One region of the Bradyrhizobium sp. USDA 4506 genome, then DNA from elsewhere that is predicted to be linked to it. Evidence: riboswitches for the same ligand, from Rfam matches in the RefSeq annotation. Region 1 holds a riboswitch; the other holds the start of a gene.
The links. A riboswitch is a leader RNA that binds a small molecule or an ion and turns the genes downstream of it on or off. The one in region 1 is predicted to bind ZMP and ZTP.
Positions count from the first base shown of each region.

Region 2: it holds a riboswitch for ZMP and ZTP, as region 1 does, so the genes downstream of both, ACVIHF_RS16260 (serine hydroxymethyltransferase) here and ACVIHF_RS18275 (bifunctional 5,10-methylenetetrahydrofolate dehydrogenase/5,10-methenyltetrahydrofolate cyclohydrolase) in region 1, are expected to answer to the same signal.

Region 1 is NZ_JBSSBM010000002.1:3,399,999-3,407,047, reverse strand. Features, by position in the region: gene ACVIHF_RS18310 (PAS domain S-box protein) at 1-1,047, shown strand, start outside; gene ACVIHF_RS18305 (GrlR family regulatory protein) at 1,154-1,504, opposite strand; gene ACVIHF_RS18300 (hypothetical protein) at 1,740-2,171, shown strand; gene ACVIHF_RS18295 (VOC family protein) at 2,187-2,570, opposite strand; gene ACVIHF_RS18290 (hypothetical protein) at 2,834-3,469, shown strand; gene ACVIHF_RS18285 (hypothetical protein) at 3,685-4,212, shown strand; gene ACVIHF_RS18280 (hypothetical protein) at 4,333-4,740, opposite strand; ZMP/ZTP riboswitch at 4,960-5,039, shown strand; gene ACVIHF_RS18275 (bifunctional 5,10-methylenetetrahydrofolate dehydrogenase/5,10-methenyltetrahydrofolate cyclohydrolase) at 5,055-5,921, shown strand; gene ACVIHF_RS18270 (MaoC/PaaZ C-terminal domain-containing protein) at 6,051-6,503, shown strand; gene ACVIHF_RS18265 (zinc-ribbon domain containing protein) at 6,562-7,049, shown strand, end outside.
Region 2 is NZ_JBSSBM010000002.1:2,993,010-3,000,058, reverse strand. Features, by position in the region: gene ACVIHF_RS16270 (HAD family hydrolase) at 1-17, opposite strand, end outside; gene ACVIHF_RS16265 (hypothetical protein) at 471-626, opposite strand; gene ACVIHF_RS16260 (serine hydroxymethyltransferase) at 714-1,985, opposite strand; ZMP/ZTP riboswitch at 2,022-2,107, opposite strand; gene ACVIHF_RS16255 (YybH family protein) at 2,397-2,843, opposite strand; gene ACVIHF_RS16250 (winged helix-turn-helix transcriptional regulator) at 2,945-3,637, opposite strand; gene ACVIHF_RS16245 (response regulator transcription factor) at 3,848-4,510, opposite strand; gene ACVIHF_RS16240 (HAMP domain-containing sensor histidine kinase) at 4,507-5,934, opposite strand; gene ACVIHF_RS16235 (DUF2380 domain-containing protein) at 6,172-7,049, shown strand, end outside.

The DNA of each region.
Region 1 (7,049 bases):
TCGCGCTATGGCGCGGCGAAGACCGATGAGAACGACAAGCGCGTCCTGTCGGCGCGGCGCGAGCTCGGCTTCTATGAAGAGGAGTACAAGGACGTCGCCGGCAACATGCGGCAATGGCTGGTCAACAAGCTGCCGATCCTCGACGCGCAAGGCGAGATCGAGAACATCGTCACGGTCGCGCTCGACATTGGCGAGCGCAAGCGCTCCGAGCAGGAGATGCGCAAGGCGAGGGATTCCGCGGAGGCCGCGTTGCGCAATCTGCGGGAAACCCAGAATTCGCTGATCGAGGCCGAAAAGCTCGCCGCGCTCGGCCGCCTGGTGGCCGGCGTCGCCCATGAGGTCAACAATCCCGTCGGCATCAGCCTGACGGTGGCGTCCGCGCTGGAGCGCAAGACCGCGAATTTCGCCACCCAGGTCGAGCGCGGCGACTTGCGCCGCTCCAGCCTCAACGATTTCCTGAACACGGCGCGCGATGCCTCCTCGCAACTCGTCGCCAATCTCAACCGCGCCGCGGAGCTGATCCAGTCGTTCAAGCAGGTCGCCGCCGACCGCAACTATTCGGACCAGCGCACCTTCGACCTCGGCGATCTCACCGAGCAGGTGGTGATGAGTCTGAGGCCCGGCCTGCGCAAGCACAATCTGACGCTCAATGTCGATTGCGAGCCGAACCTGATCATGAATTCCTATCCGGGACCGTATGGCCAGGTGCTGACCAATCTGTTTCTCAACGCGGTCGCGCATGCGTTCCCGGACGGCAAGGCCGGCGAGGTCGAGATCCAGGTCCATGCCGCCGGCGGCGACAATGTCGAGGTGATCTTCGCCGACAATGGCTGCGGCATGAGCCTCGACGTGCGCCGCCGCGCCTTCGATCCGTTCTTCACGACGCGGCGCGATCAGGGCGGCACCGGGCTCGGCCTGCACATCGTCTACAGCATCGTCACCACGCGGCTCGGCGGCCGGCTCTCGCTGGATTCCGCGCCGGGCAACGGCACACGCATCCAGATGATCCTGCCGCGCGTCGCGCCGCTGGAGCAGGCCGCGGAGTAGCGCGAAGCGTAGTGGCCAACCACGCGTTTGCTCTCGATCCGTCATCCCCGCGCAAAGGCGAAGCCCTTGCGCGGGGGTGACGGATCTAGCAGCGAGTTTCAAACCGCTAATTGATATCCGCGAGCTTGTGCAGCGTGGCGCCGAAGATCAGGCTCGCCTTGCCGACCAGCGCGGTCCCGCTCATGGTGCCGCGGGTGTCGGTGAAGGTGCCGGAGACGCCGATGCCGACGGGCGCGGGCCCGCCGAACAGCGGGTTGTCGGTGTCGCGCGGCGTCGTGTGGCGTTGCACAAGGATTTCGCCCTTGAAGGCATCGCCCTTCACCGAGTAGCTGCCGGTGTAGTAAAGATAGGCGTCGCCGCCCAGTATCTGGCCGTCGCGGAAGAGAATGACGCCGCTGCCCTTGCCGACGCGACCGTCCAGCAGGGTGACGTGAATTGAGTAAAGTCCGTTCTTCATGACGTCCCGATTGCTGGCCGCCACGCCCACGGCAAGCCAGTTGGTTTTTTATGCCAAAGCGAGCAACCTCGTGCAATGCGGCAGGTTGATTCCCGGGTGTCCCGCGTTCGGGTGACCCTCGGTTCCTGCCAGGCAGTGTGACGGCGCAATGACAGCGGACCGTACGCGCGAATCAAAGTGGCCCGCGAAATGCATGGCTCTGGTTGCACTGGCCGGTGAGTGCTGGAGCAAACACATGTCTGACTGGATTGAATCCGGCGGCCATTGGGCACGCCCTCGCAGGCTCAATGGAACTCCGGCCCGCTATACGGGCCACATGATCGTATCCCTCGTGCTGATAACGCTGGTGTTGGTCGCGGCCATGCGAATCGCGCAGGCGCGCGATCCCGACGGCCGCTACGCCAATTCGCCGCTGAAGGAATGGTTCGACGGCCTGCGCAGCGGCAAAGGGCCGTGCTGTTCGGATGCCGACGGCACAGCGGTCAGCGATGTCGACTGGGAATCCAAGGACGGGCACTATCGTGTGCGCCTCGACGGGGCGTGGATCGATGTCCCCGACGAGGCCGTGGTCACCGAGCCCAACCGGGTCGGCCGCGCTATGGTCTGGCCGATTCCCAGCTACATGGGCGTGACGATCCGCTGCTTCATGCCTGGCAGCATGACTTAGCGCCGCACGCGTGGCTCAGACGTATTTCTGGTCGCGCTCGAGCAGTTCGATCGAGATGCCCTGCGGGCCGCGGATGAAGCAGATCCGCACGCCCGGACGGATCGTGGTCGGCTCCTTGGTGAATTCGACGCCCTTGGCCTTGATCTCGGCGGCGACCGCGTCGATGTCCTTCACCGTGAGCCCGAAATGATCGAGCCCCTGATAGGGCGTCACCGGCGCGGCGTTGACGCCGTCGCCCTGGGCCACCTCCGCAATGAACACCTTGGCGCCGCCGAGCTGGACGTCGATGCGGCCGGGGCCGCGGATGATCTCGCCGCCGAGAATGTCGCGCAGCCAGGTCGCGGTAGCCTCGGGATCGGGACTGCGCAGGTGGACGTGGTCCCAGGTGACGACAGGCATTGCGATCTCCTTGTTGTTGTCGTGCTGCTGTTCGGTGCGCGGCACTCGCTCCCGGGCGGCGCAAATCTAGCGAGCGGTCTGCTGGGATACCATCCCTCCGTTATGCCTGCCCAAGATTGTCGTCCCGGAATGAAACCATTGCGGCCGTCAGCGATTGTCTTCGCGTGGCCGCTCGACCTGCGGCCGTCCCGGAAGCCGCGCGGTGCGGCTTCCTCTCTGTGTGGGGGGCGGCCCGATCAGGCCGCCAGGGTGAGGGCACGACGATGCGGATCGGCTTGGCGTCGTTTCGGAGGTTGGCCGCCGGACGTCTCGGTGAAGGGGGCTTCTACGCCAGCCTGCTGCTGCCGCTGATTGCGCTCGCCGGGATCGCCGCATGGTTCATGCTCCCCGAGCCGAGCGACGCCGGAGACCAGGATGCCTGGCCGGTGTCGTCCATGATCCGCACCGCGCAGAATGCCCCGACCGGCGCGCAACCAGCCCAAATCACAAATCAGACCGCGAGGGATGCGCTAGCCGCACCGGCGGACGAGCCGACCACCGTCGGCGTGGCCATCGCCCCACAGGGGGCAGAGGAGGCCAAGCCGTTCGGGCCCGGCGCTGAAAGGCCGCCGCTGGACAAGCTGCGGATCGCCTCGCAATCGTGGCGGCGCGGCGGGTTGGGTTCGAAGGCGCTGGTCACCCTGACGCTGCGCAATGCCAATGATTTCGCCGTCAAGGATATCGAGATCGCCTGCGCCTTCATCCGCCGCGACGGTCGGCCGCTGACCGAGCGCAAGCGGCTGATCTCCGACACTATCGCCATGAAAAGCCGCAAGACCTACTCGCAAATGTTGGTCGGGTTCGTCAACGTTAACGCAAACAAGGCGAAATGTTCGGTCGTGACGGCGAGCCGCCTCTAATTCCCGGCATCTCGAAAAAGTGACCGCGAATTGACCTGCCGGGTGAACCGTAACGGCCGGACAGGAACTAACTAATAAACCAGCCGTTGATGAACGACCCGGGAGCGCGGATAGCGTCCGGGTGATCATGCGCAGACGATGAAATCGCCCGCGCGATGACTGATGTCGTCGCGCCGAGATGAGCCGCGCCCTGCTGCGCGGGGGGAGCTACCAAAATGCCTGTGGCGCGTTATTTCCTGTTCGTTGGTGGAGTGCTGCTCGCGCTGCTCTTCGTCGTCAATGCCATCGTGCCGCAGGAGGCCGTGGTCGCCGGCCAGAACCAGGGACTGTCGTCGCCGGGCGTCGACAAGACCATGGTGCGCATCAAGTCGACCCAGAAATTGCCCGAGCGGGTGGTCTACGACACCAATTTGCCGACCATTGTTCCGGCGCAGGTCAACGCGGTCGCCGCGGCCATCCCGTCGGCTACGGGCGATGCGTCGGCGCAAGCCCGCGTCCGCAATACGTTCGCCCAGTTCATTCCGCCGGAGAAGGCTGACGCGCAGAAGGTCGCGGCTGAGGCAAAATCGGCTGAACAACCGGCGCAGGCCCAGCCTCAGCAGCCGAAGAAGCGCAAGGTCGCGCGCTACCATGCCCATCCCCAGCAGCCGATGCGGCTGGCGCAGCCCGGCATGTATCAGCCTTACCGCGTCGCGCAGCAGCAGCCGCGCATGGGCTTCTTCGGCGGCTTCGGGACCTGGTAAGAAAAGGCTGCCGCAGCCGGCAATCGATCCGCCGCCGCAAACACTTGCGGCGGCATTTTCATGTCCGCGATCAGGCACGTCGCCGGATGCGGGAAGGCGTCCGAGCGCCGCCCGCTACCTTTAGCGCGGCAGGCGCGGGATCTTGTCCGCGAAGCCGTTGTAGCAGGTCAGCCGCTCGTCCTCTTCCTTCACGAAGCGGCAATCGTTGACGCCCTTGGCCGGGGCGGCCTTCGGCTTCGGCTGCGGCTTGAAGATCTCGTCGTAGCAGATCAGCCGTTCCTTGGTGGCATCGTCGATGTCCTGACAGGCCTGAAGCTTCTGGGCGACCGATTGCGGCTTGCCGGGCGCGGCAGGCTTCTCGCCCTTCTTGGCGGCCGACTTCTTGCCGACCTGGACCAGCGGCTTGTCGCCGACCATCGGCTGCGAGGTCGCTGCCGGCTTGTCGGCGTCGGCGGGGGCCGGCGTGGTGCCCTGGGCGAGCGCGGCAGCCGGGCAGAAGAGCGCCAGCGCGAGGATGATATGTCTCATGTCGAAAATGTCCGAAATGGCGTGATGACCGGAAGGGATGGCGCCGGGGATCGGAAAAGCCCGGCAAGCGCCGAGACTTAACGCAAGTCTTGCCCGAATCCTACCCCCAGAGGTGACCCGCCCGGCACCGATCCACCGGCAAAAGTGAGGGCAATTCGTCGCCGTTCGACCCGCGGGGAGAGCGTGAATTGCCTTTGCCCGGCGGGGCGGCTATGACCACGCCATCTGCGCGACTGGCGCTTGGATGGACCACCATCGGGGAGCGTAGAGACTGAACGCCGCGCGCCTGGGCACCGCTTCGAAACGGAGGTGCCATGACGGCGAACATTCTCGATGGGCATGCACATGCCCAAATTGTCATCGACAAGATTGCTGGCGAACTCGACCGGCTGCCCCGCGCGCCGGGGCTTGCGGTCGTGCTGGTCGGCTGCGACCCGGCGAGCCAGATCTATGTGCAGAGCAAGGTCAGGATGGCCGAGCGGCTCGGCCTGCGCGGCGAGGTCGCACGCCTGCCGGATGATGCCAGCGAGTCCGATCTGCTTGCCGGAGTAGAGGCGCTCAATGCGCGCGACGATATCGACGGCATCCTGGTGCAGCTGCCGTTGCCGGCGCATATCGACGCCTTGCGCGTGATGGCGGCGGTCGATCCCGCCAAGGATGTCGACGGCCTGCACGCCCTGAACGCCGGCCGGCTGTTTCACGGCGATGACGCGCTGGTGCCGTGCACGCCGCTCGGCTGTCTCCGGCTGATCAAGTCGGTCCGATCAGACCTCACCGGCGCCCATGCCGTGGTGATGATCGGCAGCTCCAACATCGTCGGCAAGCCGATGGCCGCGTTGCTGCTGCAGGAGCACGCGACCGTGACGCAGACCCATATCCACACCCGCGGCATCAGCAGGATCTGCCGCGAGGCCGACATCCTGGTGAGTGCGGTGGGCAAGGCCGGCCTCGTGCGCGGCGACTGGATCAAGCCCCAGGCCATCGTCATCGACGTCGGCACCACGCGCGTCGAGAGGCCGGACGGCGGCTATGCGGTGTGCGGCGACGTCTCGTTCGACGAGGCGGTGCAGGTCGCCGGCGCCATCACGCCGGTGCCGCGCGGCGTCGGCCCGATGACGATCGCCTGCCTGATGGAGAACACGCTGAAGGCGGCAAAGGCGAGGGCGGCGCGGCTGCATTAGCGCGGGATACCTGCGGCGATATGCGAGCGGTGGGTGTCGCTCGCGCATCACGCGCGAAGTTCATGACGTCCGGGGTAATGGAAAGCCCGCACCATTCGTCTATCGTCGCGCGACAGATGGAGGCGCGCGATGCTGTATGCGGAAGATCTCACCGAGGGCCAGACGTTCAGGCTTGGCAGCTACACGATCGGCGAGGCCGAGATCCTGGAGTTCGCCGGCAAATACGATCCGGTGCCAATCCATGCCGATCCCGTCGCGGCTGCGGCAGGCCCGTTCGGCGGACTGATCGCAAGCGGCTTCAACACCATTGCGATCTATCAGCGGCTCGTCGTGGAGGCGATCTGGACCAAGGTGGCGGGGATCGTCGGGCGGAGCTTCGAGATCCGCCTGCCGAGCCCGGTTCGGCCCGGCGCCACGCTCACCGGCCAATCCCAGATCCAGAAGATCACCATCAGGCCGGAGCGGCGCGACGCTGTTGTGATCTTCAAGACGGAGCTGGTCAACGACGAGCAGCGCCCGGTTCTTGTCCTCGTGCTCGACGCGCTGATCCGCATGCGGCCGGCGGAGCAGGGGCCGGTATAGGCGCGGCCTGAGGGGCATCCCGAAGTCATCCGCCTCGGACGGCCGTCAGCGCCTCTACGTGTTCCCCGCACGGGACCTTGTCGTCGCGCAATGTTGCGGCAATTATGACAAGCCGGCGGCAGAACGGCAGCGCATCAATGACGTCATCATCGACGAGGTCGTGCTGCCCGGTATTTACTTCGTCGATGCGCCGAAGGCATTCGACCCAGACGGATGTGCCGCCGTGAAACGCAGCAAGCAGACGAACGGAGAGATCGAAGCCAGGCGGCGCAAGGCCGAGGAATGGCGCCGCATCCAGGCGCAACGCGCCGCTGAACGGCAACGTCTCCGCGACTACAAGATTGCGCTGGCGCGCGACGAGGTTGCCGTGGATACGACGCGGCTCGCGCCATCGAACAGCTATTCGACTCCCGATTTCGTGCTGCGCGGAACCTATCGACCGGAGCCCTTTATCTGCAAGGACTGCGGCGTTGCCGAGGTCTGGACGCCGTTGCAGCAGAAATGGTGGTACGAGACCGCCAAGGGCGATGTATTTACCGCGGCAGT
Region 2 (7,049 bases), 410 kb from region 1:
GAGAATTGCGAGGTCATTGCGTGAAACCGTGTACGAGAATTGCGGGCAGGCGGCAATGTCCTCGATTTCAGTGACCGGTGTGTGGATTGTGCGTGGCGTTGCATTCATCGCGAGACTGTTCCCGCGCACACCGTCGTCCCGGCGAAGGCCGGGACCCATAACCACAGGGTTGGGTTGTTGAGAGGAAGCTGTGGCCCCAGCGTCGCGCAACAATTGAGATTTGGGGTAATGGCTCCCGGCCTTCGCCGGGACGACGGCGGGTGTCGTCGCTTGTGCGTCAAACATCCGCATTCTCGCGACATGATCTGTCCGAGCCTTGCTCTTTTCACCCTATATTTTTGCTGCGGGGCTTGGCTTGCCGCGTCGGGCAACTCAGTGGCACGCACGCACGAGCTTTCAGCGCACCAAGCGACTTGATGCTTGCCGCGGCCTGACGCCCGCGGTGGCTTGGTGCCCGCCGGACGTAGCTCTCACAGCCTGGACAGTGCCAAGCCGAGGTAACCGATCAGCGCACCGGTGCTGAGAATGATGACGACGAGCGCCTGTTCCGAGCGTGCTTGCAAGGTTTTCCGGGTCACGGCGTTGGACGCTCCGTCTTCGAGATCATGCGGTCCAACGAACAGCATCAATTTCCGTTCCGGTCCTTCCCCCGGGAACCTTCACGACCTGCCGAGTGACGCGACGAATGCGGAACAGGAATGCGGGTCGGCCGCCTATGAGGGCGGTGCGATCCCCGGAACGGGGAAAGCGCGGCACATCTCGACGCTGTTCGACCTCAGTCGCTTGACGACCGCTGCATCTCCCTTCGACCGGAGGGATTCCGCAGTGAGTTCGGCGATCAGGCGCATTTCGGGCTCGCCCATGCCGCGCGTGGTCGCCGCCGGCGTCCCGAGGCGGATGCCGCTCGGCCTGAGCGGCGGCCGCGGATCGTCGGGAATGATCTGCTTGTTTGCGGTGATCCCGACGGCGTCGAGAATGTTCTCGGCCGCGCCGCCGTCCAGGCCGACGCTGGCCACCGTATCCACAACCATCATGTGATTGTCGGTTCCGCCGGTGATCAACGTCATGCCGCGTTCCATCAACGCTTCGGCCAGGACCTTCGCGTTGCGCATGACCAGTCTTGCATAGGCCTGAAAATCGGACGTCGATGCCTTCTTCAGCGTGACCGCGGTTCCGGCCACAACGTTCATGTGCGGACCTCCCTGCAGTCCCGGAAACACCGACGCGTCGATCTTGCCGGCGAACTCCCGGCGACAGAGAACGATGCCGCCGCGCGGCCCGCGAAGCGTCTTGTGCGATGTCGTCGTCATCACGTCGAAACCCGCATCGAGCGGATTGCGCAAGGCGTTGCCGGCGATCAGGCCGCCGTAATGGCTGACGTCGGCCATGGTCAGCGCACCCACCTCATCGGCAATGCTCTTGAAGGACGCATAATCCAGATCGCGCGGATAAGAGCTGTAGCCGCACAGCACCAGCTTCGGACGGACGTGCCGGGCCATGGCGCGGAGCTCATCGAAATCGATGGCGCCGCCGTTTGACGGCTGCGTCTTGTAGCGGGCGAAGTTGAAGAGCCGCCCCATGTGCGACACCGGCGCGCCATGGGTGAGATGGCCGCCGTGTGACAGGTCCATCGCCAAGATCGTATCGCCGGGCTGCAGCAGGCCGAGATACACGGCCTGGTTCATTGGCGACCCGGACAGAGGCTGAACGTTGGCATGTTCGGCGCGAAACAGCGCGCAAGCGCGCTGTCGGGCAAGGTTCTCTATCTGGTCGGTAAATTCCTGGCCGCCGTAATAGCGGCGTCCCGGATAGCCCTCGGAATACTTGTTGGTGAACACCGATCCGAGCAGCTCGAGCACCTCGGGATAGGTGTAGTTCTCCGACGGAATCAGCTCGACGCCGTCTTGCTGGCGGCGCTCTTCGCCCTCGAGCGCAAGGGCAACTTCCGAATCGTTGAGATGGAGTTCATTGCGGAATGACGGCATGGTCCGGGCTCCCTAAGACGCTGGATCATCAGCTGAACGGGTTGCCCAGGCGAACGGCGTTGGAACCCTTCGCGCTTCACCGTGGTCAATTCCACGTAAGCTCGCCAGTCGCGCGAGGGACGAATGAGCCTGCGAGGCTCATCGCGAGCAGAAGGCTATCCAATCCCCGGCGGGCTCGCAAGGGTTGGTTGCTGGCGCCGCCGCGGGCCCAGCGTTGGGCGAGATCGAACATCTGGCGACAGCCACGGCAATGGCGACCAAACCGAGGGACGTCCGGCTTACCCAATGAACCGATGTCCCGATGATCAATGCCGTCTTCGGCTGAGGGCCAACAAGGTGCATGACCATCCGTCACTTGCGGCCCGTCAGGCTTGCGGGGTGGCTGACCGTGTGGCTGTGGCACCCGCGAATCTATTCCTTGACGAAGATATGAGACTTTATCTTCCACTGCCCGTCGGGTTGGCGTTCAAGCAGTCTCACGGTGCTGCCAGAAATTGGCGCCGCCTTCTCATTTACTACTAGCGTGGCCGTGAAATGCGAGGTGGTGTAGGCGTAGTTTCCCATGGGCAACACATCGAGCAGCTCAACCTTGTGATCTCTGACGCTTCTTCCCCGCCCGGCAAAGAAATTACGGATTGCCAAAGGGCCGGTGACTGGCTGCGCACCAGGCGGCATCAATCTGGCGTCAGCGGCATACAACGGTAACAGGGCATCGAAGTCTGCGTTGTTGATGGCGGCATCCCATTTGGCAGCCGCCGAGGAAAGTTCGTCGGCAGGTGGGGCTGCCCCTGCGGGACTGACGCAAATACAAGTAAAGATCAACAACAGGGTGCATGAAAGAAGAGAAGGGCGGCTCATCTTTGCCTCCTTTAGCTGAGATGCTTAGCGCGGGAGCGCATTCGCAAACGCTATAGCCGAGGCAAGCAGAACCACTAGTCCAGAAAGTGGACTGGATATCCTCAACTGGCTGAGACTCGATCTGCGGCCGCCGGCGCCTCATCGGCATATTTGCTGCGTGGGAACCAAGCCCGCATGCTGTTCACAAGATGCCTGGGACCGTCGATCTCGATTTTGCCGAGCTCACACGCCCGTAGCAGCGGCATCTCGTCTACGAAAATCTGCACGAGCGTCAGCAGACTCGCATAGAGGCTGATATCGACCTTGAAGCCGGGGTCATCCCAGCAAAGATCGGCTTCCTCCTTCTTCACAACAAACCACCAGCGCTTTGGCCGAGCGTCCGCAATCTCGATGTACAGAACGAAGTCGCATGGAATGTGCCTTAGATCGAACGAACGGCGCATATTCCACATGAGCCGGCCCGCGTGAAGTTCGTTGGGTGTGAGCTGGCTGCGAGCCCATTTGTGGCCCCAATAGCCCATTGCATCGATAATTGGCCTGGCTTCCCTGGCTGCCTGGGTTGGATGGTACTCCCAATGCCCGTTATCGCCTGATCTGCGTGAGATTAGCCCGGCTTCTTCTAGCGTTTGCAGGCGCTTGGAGAGGAGGGTCGGCGACATCTGCGGGATGCCGCGGCGAAGCTGGTTGAAGTGGTGGGACCCCAGCAACAGTTCGCGGAGCAGGAGCGGGGTCCACCGCTCCGTGAGAATTTCCGCAGCTTTGGCTACGGGGCAAAATGATCCATAGCCTTTCATGACGAGAACTTTAGCATCACGAGGGCCACCAAGGTAGTCCAGGTTCTGAACTATGTCCCAGACGAGCCAGCATCGAGGCTGTCCTGGAGGTCTGTTACGCGATTTTCTCGAGACTCGGCCATTCGACGATGCCGGCTCGATGTTCGGTTTGCCCGAAGGCAGATGCGGCTCGATTTGCCAGTACGCGGCCTGGCTGGTGCCACCGCGGGCTCAGCGTTCGCCGAGATCGATCTGCGTGAGGATGCCTTGCCGCAGCGCGAGGCGGACCAACTCGATATCGGTGCCGACGCCGAGCTTGTCCTTGATCAGGGAATGCAGGTTCGCGACCGTCTTGGGACTGAGGTGCAGCGCCTCGGCGATCTCCTCGGTGGTGTTTTCCGCGAGCAGCATGCGCAGCACCTCGAATTCCCGCGCGGTCAGGAGGTCGGCCGCCTTGGTCTCGCCGGCAAGGTGGCTGAGCGCGAGCTCGTGGTCGATATCCGGGCTGATCGCGATCTTGCCCGACAGCGCATCCATCACTGCGTGCACCAGCGTCTCCGGCGGGCTGGTCTTGGTGACATAGCCGCTCGCGCCGGCGCGGATCGCCTGCACGGCAAAGGCCGCGTTCTGGTGCATGGTGAACACCAGGATTTTTGCGCGCCTGTCCCACTGCCGGAGGCGGCGGATGGCCTCGATGCCGCCGATGCCGGGCATCGACAGGTCCATGATGACGAGGTCGGGCCCGGTCTCCTTGTAGAGGCGGTAGGCCTCGACGCCGTCGGAGGCTTCGGCGACGACGCAGAGGCCCGGCTGCTTCTGCAGCATCGCCCGGTAGCCCTCCCGGACGACGGCGTGGTCGTCGACCAGCATGATGGTGCGCGCCGCATGGCTCATGCCGCGCGCTCCACCGGTGCGGCCGCTCGGCTAACCGCGACGGGAACGATGACGCGGAGCGAGGAGCCGTTGGGCTGTCCGGTCTCGAAGCTGAGCCGCCCGCCCAGCGCGGCGACCCGTTCGCGCATGCCGAGCAGGCCGAGGCCGGACCTGAGCTGGGAATCGCCTTTGGGATCGGGATCGCCGGGCTGGCCGTCATCGTCGATCGCGAGCGCGATCGCGCTGTCGCCGCCGCCGGGCGGCGCCTCGCGCATCTCGAGCCGCAGCATCACGCGCGTGGCGCCGGCATGCTTGGCCGCGTTGGTGAGCGCCTCCTGCACGATGCGGTAGAGATTGGCGCTGACGGAGGCGGCAAGGTGCTCGAACGATCCCGATATGGCGATCTCGAACCGCGGCTGTCCGCGGCTGCGGCCGTTCCAGCCGGCGACCAGGCCCTCGAGGCTGGCCGCAAGTCCGAGTTCGTCGACATCGGGCGGGCGGAGCCGGAAGAGGGCGCCGCGCAACGTCTCCATCATGTCGGTCGCGGTCCGCGCGATGCCGTCGCATTCGGCGAGCAAAGGCGGGCAATCCGCGGCGGCGGTCTGGCGCGCCGAGGCGGCTAGCGCGCGGATGGCGGCCAGCGACTGCCCGAACTCGTCATGCAGCTCGCGCGCGAGGTGGCGGCGCTCCTCGTCCTGCACCAGGATCAGTTTCTGCGTCAGCGCGTTGCGGTCGGAGAGCGCGGCGGCGAGGCGCTCGGCGAGCTGGTTGAAGACATCGCCGATCGCCGACAGTTCGGCGAGATCGAACGGCGGCAGGCGCGCTGCGAGGTCGCCTGCGGCGATCCGCTCGAGCCCGTCGCGGATCTGCCGCGTCGGACGCAGCGCGCGCGCCAGCGACGCATAGACCAGGGCGCAGAGCAGCGGCAGCGCGAACATGAACACCGCCATCAGCCGGCCGGCATCGTGCCAGGCCTCGGCGGTCGGCACCGCCGGATCGATCCAGGCCACGGCCTCGCCGATGGCATTGCCGCGCGAAACCACCTGCCGCACCACCTCGCGGCCGGGATCGAACAGGCGGCGATAGAGCGCCGCGAAGGCCAGCGGCGGCGCGGCCGTGTCAGTCTGCGAGCCGCCGCAGAAGCGCTGGCTGATCTCGCCGCTATTGCTGCGAAAGGCGAGGCACAGTCCCGGCGTCATGACCGAGGCGGCAACGCTGTCGAGATCGGGAAATTCGGAACGCGCATTGTTCAGCCACTGGATCTTGCTCTGCTGCAGCTCCAGCGTCTTGGCGGCGATATCGGCAACGGCCGCGATCCGCCCGCGCACCGAGCGGTCGGCCTCGATCAGGAAATAGCCGGAGATGACGGCAAAGCAGAGCGTTGAGACGATAGCCACGCGCAACGTCAGCCGCAGTTTCAGATCGCTTCCGGACCAATTCCACATTGGCGTATCCTCAAGATCGAAGGCGGGCTTCGGCGCGCGATCGCGGGCAGGGTCGTCACGCACATTAAACGGCAGAACGGAGGCGCCGAGAAGCGCCGGCTTGGGCGTTCTTTTGGCGCGGACCATCGTCGTGAAATTTTCCCGGCGCCGGGCGGGAGGCACTCCGTTGCGGCGCGGCGGCCAGTTGGCCCAGGATGCGACCGACCCGCCCGCGCCAGCACCCGAAAGGCCCAGACCATGCGACAATCCCGTCTTGTCTTGTACGCCCTCGCGTTGACCGGCCTTCTGGCCGGACCTTGTCAGTTGCGCGCGGAAACGGGCACGGTGCCAGCATCTCAGCTTGGCGTCAGCATCGATGATTTCAGTTATGTCGACACCTCGGGCGAGGTCCTCGATCAGACTGCCGCGCATCAGAAGCGGCTCGATGCGTTCATGCGCGCGCTGCGCGCCGACATCGCCGCGGAGCCGCGCTATCGCCTGGTGCCATCGAAGGCACCCGCAGGCGAGGCCCGGATCAAGGTGGTCGGTGGCGTTCAGAAGATGAGCACGCTGGTGCAGTGGGCCAAGGTGGCGGTCGTCGATGTCGAAGGGAGCCGCGTGCTGTACGAAAAGCTCTACACGTTTCGCGGCGACAATGACGAGGCATGGGACCATGCACGGATGTTCGTGTCGCGCGAGGTGCGCGGCGTCCTCGCGGCCGTGTTGCCGCCGGCGCAGACCGCCACGGCTGCGCCGATCGGGCTTGCGGTGTTCGAATTCGAGCTCGAGGACACCTCCGCGGCAACCGCGTCCGGCCTTGCCGACGCCGATGCGGCCTACCTCGCCGATGCCACCAAGGGCGTGCGTGACCGGCTTGCGCAATCGGGCCGCTACCGCCTGGTCGATACCGGCGGCGCGACCGCGGAGCCCGTCAAGGCGCGTGCGCTGCGCGACTGCGACGGCTGCGAGGCGGCGATCGCGCAACAGCTCGGCGCCGATCAATCGCTGATCGGCGTGATCAGGCGGGTCAGCCGGACCGAATACACGATCGGCTTCCAGCTGCGCGACGCCCGCAGCGGCGCGGTCGTCTCACGCGGCGACAGCGGCCTGCGGATGGGCGCCGATTATTCCTGGAC